2 regions of the Allobrachymonas denitrificans genome follow, and region 2 is predicted to be linked to the other one. Evidence: predicted binding sites of a transcription regulator. Region 2 holds the regulator's gene; the other holds the start of a gene.
The links. The regulator LexA, encoded in region 2, represses DNA repair genes until DNA is damaged. The targets are predictions, from matches to a motif close to ACTGTATNNNNATACAGT.

Region 1 (7,206 bases), 2.3 Mb from region 2:
GGCCGAAGGGCGGACGGCGCAGGATCAGGTCGCGGTCGGCGAATTGCAGCAGATAGGTCAGGTTGGACGCTCCGCCGGCAAACTGGGTGATCGCGGGTTCGCCGGGCACGTCCACGCCCTGCTGGCGCAGGAAAGCGGCCACGCGGGCGGCATCGAGTTCCTCGCCGGGGCGCACCTTGCCGGCGCGGTCGGTGAGAACGGGGGTGGCTTCAGCCATGGGTTGTCTCCTGGGTTGTTTCTATTCCGGTGGGCCGGCCGATTTACAGCACCAATGGCCGCGTGAAAGGCTCACTGCTTGCCATAGATCCCTTCCAGCCGCTTCATCTGGCGCTTCACCTCCAGCTTGGCGACCAGCATGCGGTGCACCTCGTCCGGGCCGTCTGCCAGGCGCAGCGCACGGGCATAGCCGAACAGCTCGGCCAGGATGAAATCCTCGCTCAGTCCTCCGCCGCCGTGGATCTGGATGGCGGCATCAACCACCTGCTGGCAAACCGCGGGCGCCACCACCTTGATCATGGAAATCTCGCTCATGGCGCCCTTGGCGCCGACCGTGTCCATCATCCAGGCCGCCTTGAGCGTGAGCAGGCGAGCCTGCTCGATCGCCATGCGGGCGTTGGCGATCACGTCCCCGTTACCGCCGAGCAGCGCCAGCGGCTTGCCGAAGGCAGTGCGGCTCATGGCACGCTGCACCAGCAGTTCCAGCGCACGCTCGGAAGCGCCGATGGCACGCATGCAGTGGTGGATGCGGCCGGGGCCAAGCCGCCCCTGGGCAATCTCGAAGCCGCGGCCCAGTCCGAGGATCACGTTTTCTTTCGGCACGCGCACATCGGTGAAGCTGACTTCGCCGTGGCCGAAGGGTTCGTCCAGCTTGCCGAACACGGTCAGCATGCGTTCGATCTTCACGCCGGGCGCGTCGATCGGCACCAGCACCATGCTGTGGCGGGCGTGCTTGGGCGCATCAGGCAGACTCAGGCCCATGAACACCAGCACCTTGCAGTCCGGATGGCCGATGCCGGTGCTCCACCACTTGCGGCCGTTCAGCACCACCTCGTCGCCGTCCTCGATGGCCGTGGCCTGCATGTTGGTGGCATCGCTGCTGGCCACGCCGGGCTCGGTCATGCAGAAGGCCGAGCGGATGCTGCCGTCCAGCAGCGGCTTGAGCCAGCGCTCCTGCTGCTGCGCGCTGCCGTATTTCACCAGCACTTCCATGTTGCCGGTGTCGGGCGCGTTGCAATTGAAGATCTCGGGCGCGATCAGCGAGCGGCCCATCACTTCGGCCAGCGGCGCATATTCGGCATTGCTCAGGCCGGCGCCCCACTCCTCTTCGGGAAGGAACAGGTTCCACAGGCCGGCGGCCCGCGCCTTGGCCTTGAGTTCCTCCATCACCGGGGGCACGTTCCAGGGCAGCTCGCCGCGCTTGAGCTGTGCGTAATAGGTCGCCTCGGCGGGATAGACGTGCTCGTCCATAAACTCCGTCAGGCGCTGCAGATAGTCGCTTCCGCGGGGGGTATTGCCGAATTGCATGGGGTCTCCTTGGCGCAAGGGGCTGCGCCTGTGCATCGTGCCAGTGTAGGAAGGCTTGATACATAGATCAAATGCATTGTTTTGATGGCAAACTATTCATACCATGCATCTTGATCGCCTCGACCTCAACCTGTTTCTGGTGTTTCGCACCATCTACAGCGAAGGCAACCTCACCCGCGCCGCCCGGCGCCTGCATCTGTCGCAACCCGCGCTCAGCCACGCGCTGGGCCGGCTGCGCGAGCGGCTGGGGGATGCGCTGTTCGTGCGCCAGGGGCACACCATGGTGCCCACGCCCTTGGCACGCAGCCTGATCGGGCCGGTACAGCAGGCGCTGCACCTGCTGGAACAGGGGCTGCAGCAAGGCAGCCAGTTCGAGCCGGCCAGCGCCGAGCGCAGCTTCCGGCTGGCCTTGCGTTCCGTGCTGGAATCGACCGTGCTGCCGGGGCTGATGCAGCAGCTTGCCACACTGGCGCCGCAGGTCAGCCTGCAGGTGGTGGCTCCGGCACGGCAGGAGCTTGCAGCGGAGCTGGCCGCCGGACGCATCGATCTGGCGCTGGACGTGGATCTGCCCCTGCCGGACGGCATCCTGCGCCAGCGCGTGGGCGAGGATACCCTGGTGGTGGTGGCGGCTCGGGGCCGGCTGCACACAGCGCCCGCGCTGCAGCAATACCTGCAGGCGCAGCATGTGGCAGTTTCCTCGCGCCAGAGCGGGCCCACGGTGGAAGACATGGCGCTGCATCGCCGCAATCTGCAGCGCCCGATTGCGCTGCGCTGCCAGCACTACTTTGCCGCCTGCGAAGTGGTGGCGGCAGGCACGCTGTGGCTGACCATGCCGCACAGCTACGCACAGGTGGTGGCGCGCACGCTGGCGCTCGACATCCAGCCGCTGCCGCTGGACCTGCCACCGCTGGCGCTGTATCTGTACTGGCACCGGCATCTGGATGAGGATCCAGCCAATCGCTGGCTGCGCGAACTGGTGCTGGCGCAGTGGTGGCACCATGTGGATGGTGCAGGCTGAGCGCTGCGCGAGAGGTTTGGCCCCAGTCCTACACGCCGCGACGCCCTGCACCGGCCGGTCCGCGCCCGTCAGCCGCCTACAGTGAATGCATTGCGCCCCGTTTCGGCGGCGCCCCTTACCACTGCTCCATCAACATGCTGATTCAGACCGGATTCGACATCATCCTGACCGTAGCCGCGCCCACCCAGGTCCTCTCGCTGCTGCAAATCCACCCCTCCCGCGCCCACGACATCCAGTCCCGCACCGAACATTTTTCGGTCGAACCCGCTCTTGACGTGTCGCATTACCTGGACTGCTTCGGCAACCGCTGCAGCCGCATCACCGTTCCAGCCGGCCTTGAAGAAATCCGCCTGCACGGCGCGGCGCTGGTGCACGACAGCGGCCAGCCCGATCCACAGCACCCGCAGGCCCGCCAGCTGGAGCTGCAAGAATTGCCGCATGAGGTCCTGCAGTTCCTCTTGCCCAGCCGCTATTGCGATTTCGAGGGCAGCCTGATGCAGTTCGCCTGGGACCAGTTCGGCGCAGCGCCCAGCGGCTGGGCGCGCGTGCAGGCCATTTGCGATTACGTGCACCATCACCTGACGTTCAACTACCAGGCAGCCTGTGCCACGCGCACCGCATCGCAGGGCTGGCAGGAAGGCACGGGCGTCTGTCGCGACTTTGCGCACATGGCCGTGGCGCTGTGCCGCTGCATGAACATCCCGGCACGCTATGCGACGGGCTATCTGGGCGATATCGGCGTGCCCGCTGCACCCTATCCGATGGACTTCAGCGCCTGGTTCGAGGTGTATCTGGAAGGCGGCTGGCATACCTTCGATGCCCGCCACAACACGCCCCGCATCGGGCGCATCGTGCTCGGCTATGGCCGCGATGCGGCAGACGTGCCGATCACCATGGGCTTCGGGCCAAGTGAACTGAAGCGCTTTGAGGTGGTAACCGAGGAAGTGCGAGAGAACGCCACGACGATTAGCTGAATCCCCTTTCTGCAAACAAGCACTCGCCAACGCCAGCCGACCGCAATTTGGCCGCGCTGGCTGGCAACTGCGCTCGAAAGTTCCGGAACCCTGCAAAACGGCATCAGGGCATGGCATATACCTCCAGCCCCAACCGTACCACCGCAGCCACCTGCTCGCCGACCGACTCGTCAAACTCGCTTTCGGCACGCGCCACCGCCCGCTCGAAACCGTGCAGCCAGCCCAGTCCCGCCTCCGTGAACAGGATGCGCCGTGCCCGCCCGTCCAAGGGGTCGGCCTCGCGCCGCACGATGCCCCACGCCTCGCACTGGTCCACCAGCGCCGCCATCGCCTGCTTGCGCATGCCGGCCGCTTCGGCCAGTTCGGTCAGGCGGCTGCCCTGCAGCGCCAGATGGCGCGTGATGTGGATGTGCGCAGCACTCACCTGCTGGCGCGCCGCCAGATTGGACAGCGCAAGCGGCACTTCCGGATCATGTGCCATCAGTTCCAGCACGCGCTCGTCGAAGCGGCGCATCGCCTCTCCCAGCAGCCGCCCCAGATGCGCGCCGCGCCAGTCGTCCCGTGCTGTTGCCATCGTTGCTCCTCGTGATTGTGCCGGCCGATCCGTCTGTGCGCCCTTCGCTGCGTGTGCAGCGACCGGCTGGGCGGGCACCGTCAGAACACGGCAGTCGGCACCCTTCCAATTTTAGTCATGCAGACTGACCAAATATCCTGTGAGTTTCAATTTACTCTGCCCTATACTCCTGCTCAAGCATACAGGCTGTATGCACAACCATTAAATCACAAGTTCTAGGAGAAACGCATGAGCACGATTGATCAAGCAGAAAAAGCCAAGGCCCTGCAAGCGGCCCTGGCCCAGATCGAAAAGCAGTTCGGCAAGGGCACCATCATGCGCCTGGGCGAAGGCGAGGCGATCGAAGACATCCAGACCGTCAGCACCGGCTCGCTCGGCCTGGACGTTGCGCTTGGCGTCGGCGGTCTTCCGCGCGGCCGCGTGATCGAGATCTACGGTCCGGAATCCTCCGGCAAGACCACGCTCACGCTGCAGGTCATCGCCGAAATGCAGAAAACCGGCGGCACCTGCGCCTTTGTCGATGCCGAGCACGCACTCGACGTGCAGTACGCGCAAAAGCTGGGCATCAACCTTCCCGACCTGCTGATCAGCCAGCCCGACACCGGCGAACAGGCGCTCGAGATCGTCGACAGTCTGGTGCGCAGCGGCGCGGTCGACCTGATCGTGGTCGACTCCGTGGCAGCACTCACGCCCAAGGCCGAAATCGAAGGCGACATGGGCGACCAGCTGCCCGGCCTGCAGGCCCGCCTGATGAGCCAGGCCCTGCGCAAGCTCACCGCCACCATCAAGAAAACCAACTGCACCGTCATCTTCATCAACCAGATCCGCATGAAGATTGGCGTGATGTTCGGCTCGCCCGAAACCACCACCGGTGGCAACGCGCTCAAGTTCTATTCCTCCGTGCGCCTGGACATCCGCCGTGTCGGCACCATCAAGAAGGGCGACGAAGTGGTGGGCAGCGAAACCAAGGTCAAGGTCGTCAAGAACAAGGTGGCGCCCCCGTTCAAGGAAGCCTACTTCGACATCCTGTACGGCACCGGCATCTCGCGCGAAGGCGAAATCATCGACATGGGCGTCAACGCCAAGATCGTCGACAAGGCCGGCGCCTGGTACTCCTACAACGGCGAGAAGATCGGCCAGGGCCGCGACAACACACGCGAATTCCTGAAGGAAAACCCCGATCTGGCGCGCGAGATCGAGAACAAGGTGCGCACCCAGCTGGGCATTGCCACCATGCCGGCCAAGGGCGCCCCCGTGGCGGAAGAAGCCGGCAGCGCGGCCTGAGCGGATTGACGCTAGGCACGATAGGCACGATGCCGGAGGGGCTTGCCCCTTCCGGCGTCTCACCGGCACTGGCCTCGCTATTGCTTGACTCTCTCCCTGCCATGTCCCGCATTCCCGCTCCGATCACACTCAAGGGCAAGGCCCTGCAGCTGCTCGCCGCACGCGACTACACGCGTGCGGAAATGGAGCGCAAGCTGGCCCAATGGCTGCGGGAGCGCTCCGCGAGGGAGGAGGAAGCAGAGGCGGCGCCGCTTGACGCCGAAATGCAGCAGGTCGATCAGGCCAGCGCCATCGCCGAAGCCCTCGACGCCATGGAAGCCAAGGGCTTTCTCGACGACCAGCGTGCGGCAGAAGCGCTGATCCATCGCCGTGCCGGCAAGCTGGGCAACAGCCGTATCCAGCAGGAACTGCGGCAAAAAGGCCTGGACGCCAGCGCCATCGAGCAGGCCATGGAAGCCGTGCCCGGCAGCGAGCTGGAACGCGCCCGCGAAATCTGGCAGCGCAAGTTCGGCTCCGTGGCCGCTTCCCAGCAGGAGCGGCTCAAACAGATGCGCTTCCTTGCCAGCCGGGGCTTCAGCTCAGCAGTCGTGCATCAGGTGGTACGCGGCAATCCGGACGAATAACCCGGCCCGCGCAAACGCCTCGCGGTCAGCTCCGCACCTCACCCTGCCCCAGCACCACATATTTGAGCGAGGTCAGCCCCTCGATGCCCACCGGGCCACGCGCATGGAATTTGTCGGTGCTGATGCCGATCTCGGCACCCAGACCATACTCAAAGCCATCGGCAAAGCGCGTGCTGGCGTTCACCATCACGCTGCTACTGTCCACCTCGCGCAAAAAGCGCTGGGCATGGATGTGGTCGGTCGTGACAATGGCTTCGGTGTGCTGCGAGGAATAACGGTTGATGTGCGCAATCGCCTCGTCCAGCCCGGCCACCACCCGGATGCTGATGATGGGCGCCAGGTATTCGGTGGACCAGTCTTCCTCGGTCGCCTCCACCAGTTGCGCATCGCGGGTATCCGCATGGCCCGCCAGAATCGCGCGCGAAGCCGCATCACAGCGCATTTCCACGCCCTTGTCCCGGTAGATTTTGCCGATGCGCGGCAGGAAGGCCTCGGCCACGCCCTGCGCCACCAGCAGGCTCTCGGTCGCGTTGCAGGGGCTGTACTTCTGCGTCTTGGCGTTGTCGGCCAGCTTCACCGCCATGTCCAGATCGCAGGGATCGTCCACATAGGTATGGCAGTTGCCGTCCAGGTGCTTGATCACCGGCACCTTGGCCTCGGCGCTGATGCGCTCGATCAGACCCTTGCCGCCACGCGGGATGATCACGTCCACATACTCGGGCATGGCGATCAGGCGGCCGACGGCGGCACGGTCGGTGGTGGGCACCAGCTGCACCGCATCCCCGGGCAGGCCGGCCGATGCCAGCGCCTGCTGCACGATGGCCGCCAGTGCCTTGTTCGATTCGATCGCCTCGCTGCCGCCGCGCAGGATGCAGGCGTTGCCGCTCTTGATGCTCAGGCTGGCGGCCTCGATGGTCACGTTCGGGCGGCTCTCGAAGATCATGCCGAACACGCCAATCGGCACGCGCATCTGCCCCACGCGGATGCCGCTGGGCTGCTCCTGCAGGCCCTGAATGGTGCCGATCACGTCCGGCATGGCCGCCAGCTGCAGGCAGCCTTCCTGCAGCGTGGCCACCACCTTGGCGCCCAGGCGCAGGCGGTCCACCATCGGTGCGCTCAGGCCGGCGGCTTCGGCGCGGGCGATGTCCTGCGCATTGGCGGCATCCAGCGCCGGGCCGGCTTCGCCCAGCAGGCGCGCCAGTTCGCGCA
Region 2 (7,206 bases):
GCGCCACGGGCATCCGCTGGCGCGGTTTTTTGTGCCTGCAACCTTCCCGCTTGCGGTACCATCCCGCCTATGAGCCTGCCTGCCCCCTCTTCCCTGCCTGAGCCGTCCGAATCTTGCGCTGCATCCTCAGACGCAAAACCCGCGTCCGGAGCCCCCGCCGACATCGCCCACCCGCGCGCCATCCGCAGCTTCGTGCGCCGCGCCGGCCGCGTCACCACCGGGCAGGCCAAGGCCTACGCGCAATGGGGCGACCAGTTTCTGGTGCCCTATACCGCAGCACCGCTCGACTTTGCCGCCACCTTCGGCCGCGAGGCACCCACGGTGCTGGAAATCGGTTTCGGCATGGGTGAAGCAACCGCCCATATTGCCGGGGTGATGCCCGATACCAACTTCCTGTGCTGCGAGGTGCACGAGCCCGGCGTGGGCGCCCTGCTCAAGCGCATCGGCGAGCAGGGCCTGAACAACATCCGCATCTGCGCCCACGACGCCGTGGAAGTGCTGGACAACATGCTGCCGCACGGCAGTCTGAACGGCATCCATATCTTCTTCCCCGACCCCTGGCACAAGAAGCGCCACCACAAGCGCCGCCTGATCCAGCCCCCGCTGGTGCGCAAGCTGGCCGAGCATCTGGTGCCCGGCGGCTACCTCCACTGCGCCACCGACTGGCAGCCCTATGCCGAGCAGATGCTCGAGGTGCTGCAGGGCGAAATCCTGCTGGGCAACAGCAGCGGCCATGATCACGGCTACGCCGACAAGCCGCACTACCGGCCGCTGACCAAATTCGAAAACCGCGGCCTGCGCCTGGGCCACGGTGTGTGGGATCTGGTGTTCGTGCGCAAGCCGCTGGACTGAAGCTGTTCCGCCGCCAAATGCGCGCGGTACCGTTACCGCGCTGAACTGCCGCGTGTTGCCGGCCCACCCGGATCGACTGTCCTGCGCGCGCAATAAACCCATTTACCGTTTTTTTGCTGCATCGCAACGTCTTTTCACCGCAAATGACTCGAAAATCCGCTACGCTTGACTTTCATCGATCAGGAAAGTGAGGAAAACCGTGTCCCAGACCGCGTCCCTGATGGGAGGAACCTTCAGCAAACAGCTGGCCCGCCTGCTGCCGCCAGCCCTGGCCTCGATCGGCATGACCGGCCTGGTCAACGCCCCGCGCCAGAGCGGCCAGAAGGATCCGCGCGTCCCCACACGCAACACGCATGCGCGCCTCGACACCTATCTGCGCCAGGAGCCCGAAACGCTCACGCCGCGCAGCCTGAAAAAGCTGTTGGCCGAACTGCAGGCCGTTGTCGATACCAAGGTGAGCGAAGTCGAGAGTGTGCGGCGTGCGCAACCTTTCGTCGACTGGTACCAGGCTGCCGACCATGACGCGCGCGCCGACGCCTGGCGCCTGATGACCGAGCAGTTCTCGCCCGACCCCAAGAAGGTCAAGCTGGCCAAGGACCAGTACGAAGCAGCCCTGGGCACCGATGACGAGGCCCAGGCCGAAATCAAGCTGCGCAAGGCCTTCCACTCTCCGCGCACGCGCCTGCTGCAACGCCTGGGCGCCACGCCCGGCGGCATGCGCTTCCTGCTCGACCTGCGCACCGAACTGCTGCAGCAACTCAAGACCGAGCCGGCCCTGCTGCCGCTGGACGCCGAACTCGAACACCTGTTTACCGGCTGGTTCGATATCGGCTTTCTCGAACTGCGCACCATTACCTGGGACTCACCCGCCTCGCTGATCGAAAAGCTCATCAAGTATGAAGCGGTGCACGACATCGTCAGTTGGGACGACGCCAAGAACCGGCTCGACCACGACAGACGCTGCTTCGCCTTCTTCCATCCGCGTCTGCCGAACGAGCCGCTGATCTTCGTCGAGGTGGCCCTCACGCGCGCCCTTGCCGACAGCATGGTACCGCTGCTCGACATCACGGCCAGCGACGCCGATGTGAAGAAAGCCAACACGGCCATCTTCTACTCCATCAGCAACACCCAGACCGGCCTGCGCGGCGTCGGCTTTGGCGACTCGCTGATCAAGCGCGTGGTCGAGGCCCTGCAGCAGGAACTGCCGCAGATCAGGAATTTCGCCACCCTGTCACCGATTCCCGGCTTTCGCAAATGGCTGGCCAAACACGCGGCAGACGTTGCCGCCGCGCTTCCGGCCAAGACGCGTGAACAATACCGTGTGGATGACAACCTGGACGACGATGCCTGGAACACCGGCTGGCCCGACACGCTGGATCCGGCCCAGCCGCGCGACAACGATGCGCTCCCGCAGCAGATGCTGCGCGGCGCCGCCGCCATGTACCTGGGCAGTCTGGACGACAGCGGCCGCCCGCTCGACGCCGTGGCGCGCTTCCATCTGGGCAACGGTGCGCGGCTCGAACACATCCACTGGGGCGCCGACCCCTCTGCCAAGGGCGTGCGCCAGTCTTACGGGCTGATGGTGAACTACTTGTACGACCTGGACAAGCTGGACCGGCACCGCGCCATGCTGGCGGCCGGCAAGGTCGCCATGTCGCGCGAGGTGAGCAAGCTCAGGCAGTTCGGCTGACCCACCCTGGCAGTTCGGCCGCCACGGCCACCCGAACTGCGGTGATCTGCATCCATCACGTCCTGTTTGCATCTTTTTGCAGCACAACATCGGTAAAAACCCTGTAGGTCCAACGCAAGCACCGCGTCAGGTAAGCGAGGGTAAGCCGTGTTATTCTTTCCAGGTTGCCCGTTAACAAAGTCCCATCGCTGGTGACTGCGCAGCGGGCCCAGAATCCCGGCATGCCTGGCCCCGAGCCAGATCGCGAGACAACGCCTGCCGGACGATACAACATCAACGAGGACCACCATGAAACTGATTCTTCTTGGAGCACCCGGCGCCGGCAAAGGCACCCAGGCCACCTTCATCTGCCAGAAGTACGGCATTCCCCAGATCTCCACGGGCGACATGCTGCGCGCCGCCGTCAAGGCCGGCACCCCGCTGGGCATCGAAGCCAAGAAGGTCATGGACGCAGGCGGCCTGGTCAGCGACGACCTGATCATCAACCTGGTCAAGGAACGCATTGCCCAGCCCGACTGTGCCAACGGCTTCCTGTTCGACGGTTTCCCGCGCACCATTCCCCAGGCAGAAGCCATGAAGGAAGCCGGCGTCAACCTCGACTACGTGCTGGAAATCGACGTGCCCTTCGAGGCCATCATCGAGCGCATGAGCGGCCGCCGCAGCCACCCCGCTTCCGGCCGCACCTACCACGTCAAGTTCAACCCGCCCAAGGAAGAAGGCAAGGATGACGTGACCGGCGAACCGCTGGTGCAGCGCGACGACGACAAGGAAGAAACCGTCAAGAAGCGCCTGGAAGTCTACAGCCAGCAGACCCGCCCGCTGGTCGACTACTACAGCAACTGGGCCAAGGAAGACGCAGCCGCCGCGCCCAAGTACCGCGCCATCAGCGGCATGGGCGACGTGACCGAGATCACCGACCGCGCGTTCAAGGCGCTGGAGAGCTGATTCCGGCAGGCCTGCCTTCTGCAGCGGGCATGGTTGGTCAGGGCGCCCTTGCGGCGCCCTGCCTGTTTTCAGGCACTGGTTTTCGCTGTGGCAGCCTCTGCGGGCAACACGCCGGCCAGCAACTGCAGCACCATTTCCGTCCGCGCCTGCACCGGACGCAGCACCTGCCCGCGGCACACCGCCAGCGGCACCGGCGATTCGGCACCAGGTACGGCACGGCCTTCCAGACAGCGGCTGCTGCGCCACACCGGAACGCCCTGCTGCATCAGTGCGCAAGCCGCCTGCTCCACCTGCTCATGCAGCGTGGCATTGCCGCTTCCCGCCAGCACCACGCCCTGAACGCCGGCCTGCCGGCAGGCACCCAGGCTGCGGCCGTCGTTGCCGGCATGGCTGACGAGGATTTCCACCCACGGCCATTGTGTTTCCTCATCCTGCACGGCAGTCCACAGGGCTTGCGCAGGCGCTGCGGTTGCCAGATCATCGGCCTCACCCACGCGCGCCGCGGGATCACGCAGCCAGCGCACCGCGCCCTCTTCCACATGCGCCAGCACACCGGCATCGCCGCTGGAAAAGGCATCCACCCGATAGGGCTGCACCTTGTGCACATCGCACGCGGCATGCACATGGCCGGCCGCCACTGCAAGCACGCCGCTGGCACGCGAATCCAGCAACACCGAAACCGCGTCCGCCAGATTCTGCGGACCATCCGACAGGCGCGCCGTGGACGGGCGCATGGCGCTGGACAGCACCACCGGTTTGCGCGCCTGCTCCGCACGCAACACCCCCGCCGACGCGGCCACATCCAGCATGCGCTGCAGGAACCAGGCAGTCTCTTCCAGCGTATCGGTGCCGTGCGTGATCACCAGTCCCTGCACATCGTCCTGCGCCAGCCAGTGCGTGCAGCGCAGGGCCAGTCGTTGCCACAGCGCGTAGTCCATGTCCTTGCTGTTGACCTGGGCCACCTGCTCTGCGGCCAGCGCACAGTCACCCAGCAGTTGCTGCAAACCCGGCACCTGTTCAAGCAGTGCCCCAACCGGCACTTCGCCCGCCCGATACGCAACGCCATCCGCCGCACTGGCCGATGCTCCGGCAATGGTGCCCCCTGTCGCCAAAACCACGATTTTTTTCATACCTGCCGCGCCCTTGCTTGCAAAACCGGAAAAACTGGTTAAAAATACAGTAACTGGATGCGCACACAGTATGGATGCACATTCAGCCTTCTTCCAACCCGATTTCGGCAGTGTAGACCATGAACCCACCCGTCAAACTCACCGCACGCCAGCAACAGATCCTGGAACTGATCCAGCAGGCCATCGCCCAGACGGGCGCTCCGCCTACCCGTGCCGAAATTGCCGCAGAGCTCGGCTTCCGCTCCGCCAACGCTGCCGAAGAACACCTGCAGGCGCTGGCGCGCAAGGGCGTGATCGAACTTGTCAGTGGCACCTCGCGCGGCATTCGCCTGCGCCAGCCGGTGCACCCTGCCCACCAGAGCACGCTCGAGGCCTTTGCCCAGCTCGCTCTGCCGCTCATCGGCCGCGTGGCCGCCGGCTCGCCGGTGCTGGCCGAAGAGCATGTCGATACGGTCTACCACGTCGCTCCCTCGCTGTTCGCCAGCAAGCCAGACTATCTGCTCAAGGTGCGCGGCATGTCCATGCGCGATGTCGGCATTCTCGATGGCGACCTGCTCGCCGTGCAAAGCACGCAGAACGTGCGCAACGGCCAGATCGTCGTGGCACGCGTGGGCGATGAAGTCACCGTCAAGCGCTACCAGCGCCTGCCGAACCATATCGAGCTGCACCCCGAAAACCCCGACTACCCCACCATCGTGGTACAGCCGGGTGAGCCCTTCGCCATCGAGGGGCTGGCCGTCGGCCTGATCCGCAACAGCGTGCTGATGTAGCGCACGCATTCTCCCTTTTCGTACAGCCCCACAGGGTGGCGGGCGTTGCCGGACTGGCTGGTCCAGCGGCAACCCCTGGGGTGTGCTGTCCCTGCTGAATCCTGCCTGTGCAACACCTTGTGTACATAGGAGACTTTCATGAGCCACACTTCCCTGCCCATTTTGCGCAATCTGCTTGGCCCCGTCCGTCCGGTCCTTGTCCCGCTCTCGGGCCGTGCGCGTGGCGAGCTCATCGGCTTTCGCCCGATGGCCGTGCTGTGCGACGCGGAACAGGCATTCAAACCGGAAAAGGCTGCGGACAGGCCAGTTGCAATCCTGCATGCCGCCACAGCACCCGCCGCTTCCGCACCGCCCGCCCTGCCGGCGGCGGCCGCACCGGGGCATTTCCTTTTTTTTCGCGCATTTTCCGCAACGGCCCTGACGCCCGCTCCGCGGCGGCTGCCCAACCGCTCCCGCCCCTCGGGCAGGCTGGTGCTTTCCGGCACTTTTTCCGAGGTGTGTGGCGAACTTGAACGGCTGGTCGCCCAGGAAGAACGCTACCTGCATGCGGGCTGACCCCCGCCATCCGGACGGGGACAGCGCACCTCCCCGTCCCTGACGACGTTGTAGACACACGAGCAGCCGATCCTCCTTGCATCCAGATGTAAGCAGTTGCTGCCCTTTGCAATATGCTGCATGGGGCTGTAATTTCGCCGCGCGGCAGTGCACAATTGCGCGCATGAATATTGTGATTCTGGACGACTATCAGGACGCTGTGCGCAAGCTTGCCTGCGCCAGCAAGCTTGATGCCCTGCATGCCAAGGTCTACACCAACACGGTCAAGGGCATCGGGCAGTTGTCCGTACGGCTGAAGGATGCCGACATCATCGTGCTGATCCGGGAGCGCACCGGCCTGTCGCGCGCACTGCTGGAAAAGCTGCCCCGCCTCAAGCTGGTGGTGCAGACCGGGCGGCTCGGTGACCATGTCGATGTGCAGGCCTGTACCGATTTGGGCATTGCGGTAGCTGCCGGAACCGGCTCCCCCTATGCCGCTGCCGAACTCACCTGGGCACTGTTGATGGCAGCCGCGCGCCGTATTCCCCAGTACATGGCCAATCTGCGTCACGGTGTATGGCAGCAATCCGGCATGAAGGCGGCCTCCATGCCGCCCAACTTCGGCATCGGCACCGTGCTGCGCGGCAAGACGCTGGGCCTCTGGGGCTTCGGCAGAATCGGCCAGCTGGTCGCCGGCTATGGCAAGGCCTTCGGCATGCAGGTCCTGGTCTGGGGCAGCGATGCCTCCCGCAATGCCGCCGCCAGTGCAGGCTACACCCCCGCCCTCAGCAAGGAACAGCTGTTCAGCGAGAGCGATTTTGTCAGCCTGCACCTGCGCCTCGCCCCCGAAACGCGCGGGGTTGTCACGCTCGAAGACTTGCTGCGCATGAAGCCGACCGCCACCCTGGTCAATACCGCACGCGCCGAGTTGCTGCAACCCGACAGCCTGATCACGGCCCTGAACCGCGGCCGCCCCGGCATGGCAGCCATCGACGTGTTCGACAACGAGCCAGTGATGCAGGGCCAGGCCTTGCTGCGCCTGGAAAACTGCCTGTGCACGCCGCATATCGGCTACGTGGAGCAGGAAAGCTACGAGCTGTATTTCAGCCAGGCCTTCGACAGCGTGCTGGGATTCATCCAGGGCAATCCGGTCAATCTGGTCAACCCCGAGGCCCTGAAGATCCGTCGCGCCGCACACTGAACCGTTCATCGCGCCAGGTTCACGTCCTGCACCGTCAGCCGTAGGCTCGTTCCGCCCGCAAATGACACGCTGACGGACACAGGT

Region 1: a site for LexA is predicted at 4,214-4,231, ahead of recA (recombinase RecA). Genes of this name have one in related genera too.

The regions. Positions count from the first base shown of each region.
Region 1 is NZ_CAJQUA010000001.1:2,445,766-2,452,971, reverse strand. Features, by position in the region: gene KKQ75_RS11540 (phosphotransferase family protein) at 1-217, opposite strand, end outside; gene KKQ75_RS11535 (acyl-CoA dehydrogenase family protein) at 289-1,524, opposite strand; gene KKQ75_RS11530 (LysR family transcriptional regulator) at 1,628-2,542, shown strand; gene KKQ75_RS11525 (transglutaminase-like domain-containing protein) at 2,677-3,516, shown strand; gene KKQ75_RS11520 (MarR family winged helix-turn-helix transcriptional regulator) at 3,620-4,090, opposite strand; gene recA (recombinase RecA) at 4,319-5,374, shown strand; gene KKQ75_RS11510 (regulatory protein RecX) at 5,476-5,997, shown strand; gene KKQ75_RS11505 (glutamate-5-semialdehyde dehydrogenase) at 6,023-7,206, opposite strand, start outside.
Region 2 is NZ_CAJQUA010000001.1:137,976-145,181, reverse strand. Features, by position in the region: gene trmB (tRNA (guanosine(46)-N7)-methyltransferase TrmB) at 70-852, shown strand; gene KKQ75_RS00660 (malonyl-CoA decarboxylase) at 1,073-2,542, shown strand; gene adk (adenylate kinase) at 2,831-3,487, shown strand; gene KKQ75_RS00650 (asparaginase) at 3,556-4,617, opposite strand; gene lexA (transcriptional repressor LexA) at 4,737-5,387, shown strand; gene KKQ75_RS00640 (hypothetical protein) at 5,526-5,942, shown strand; gene KKQ75_RS00635 (D-2-hydroxyacid dehydrogenase family protein) at 6,106-7,122, shown strand.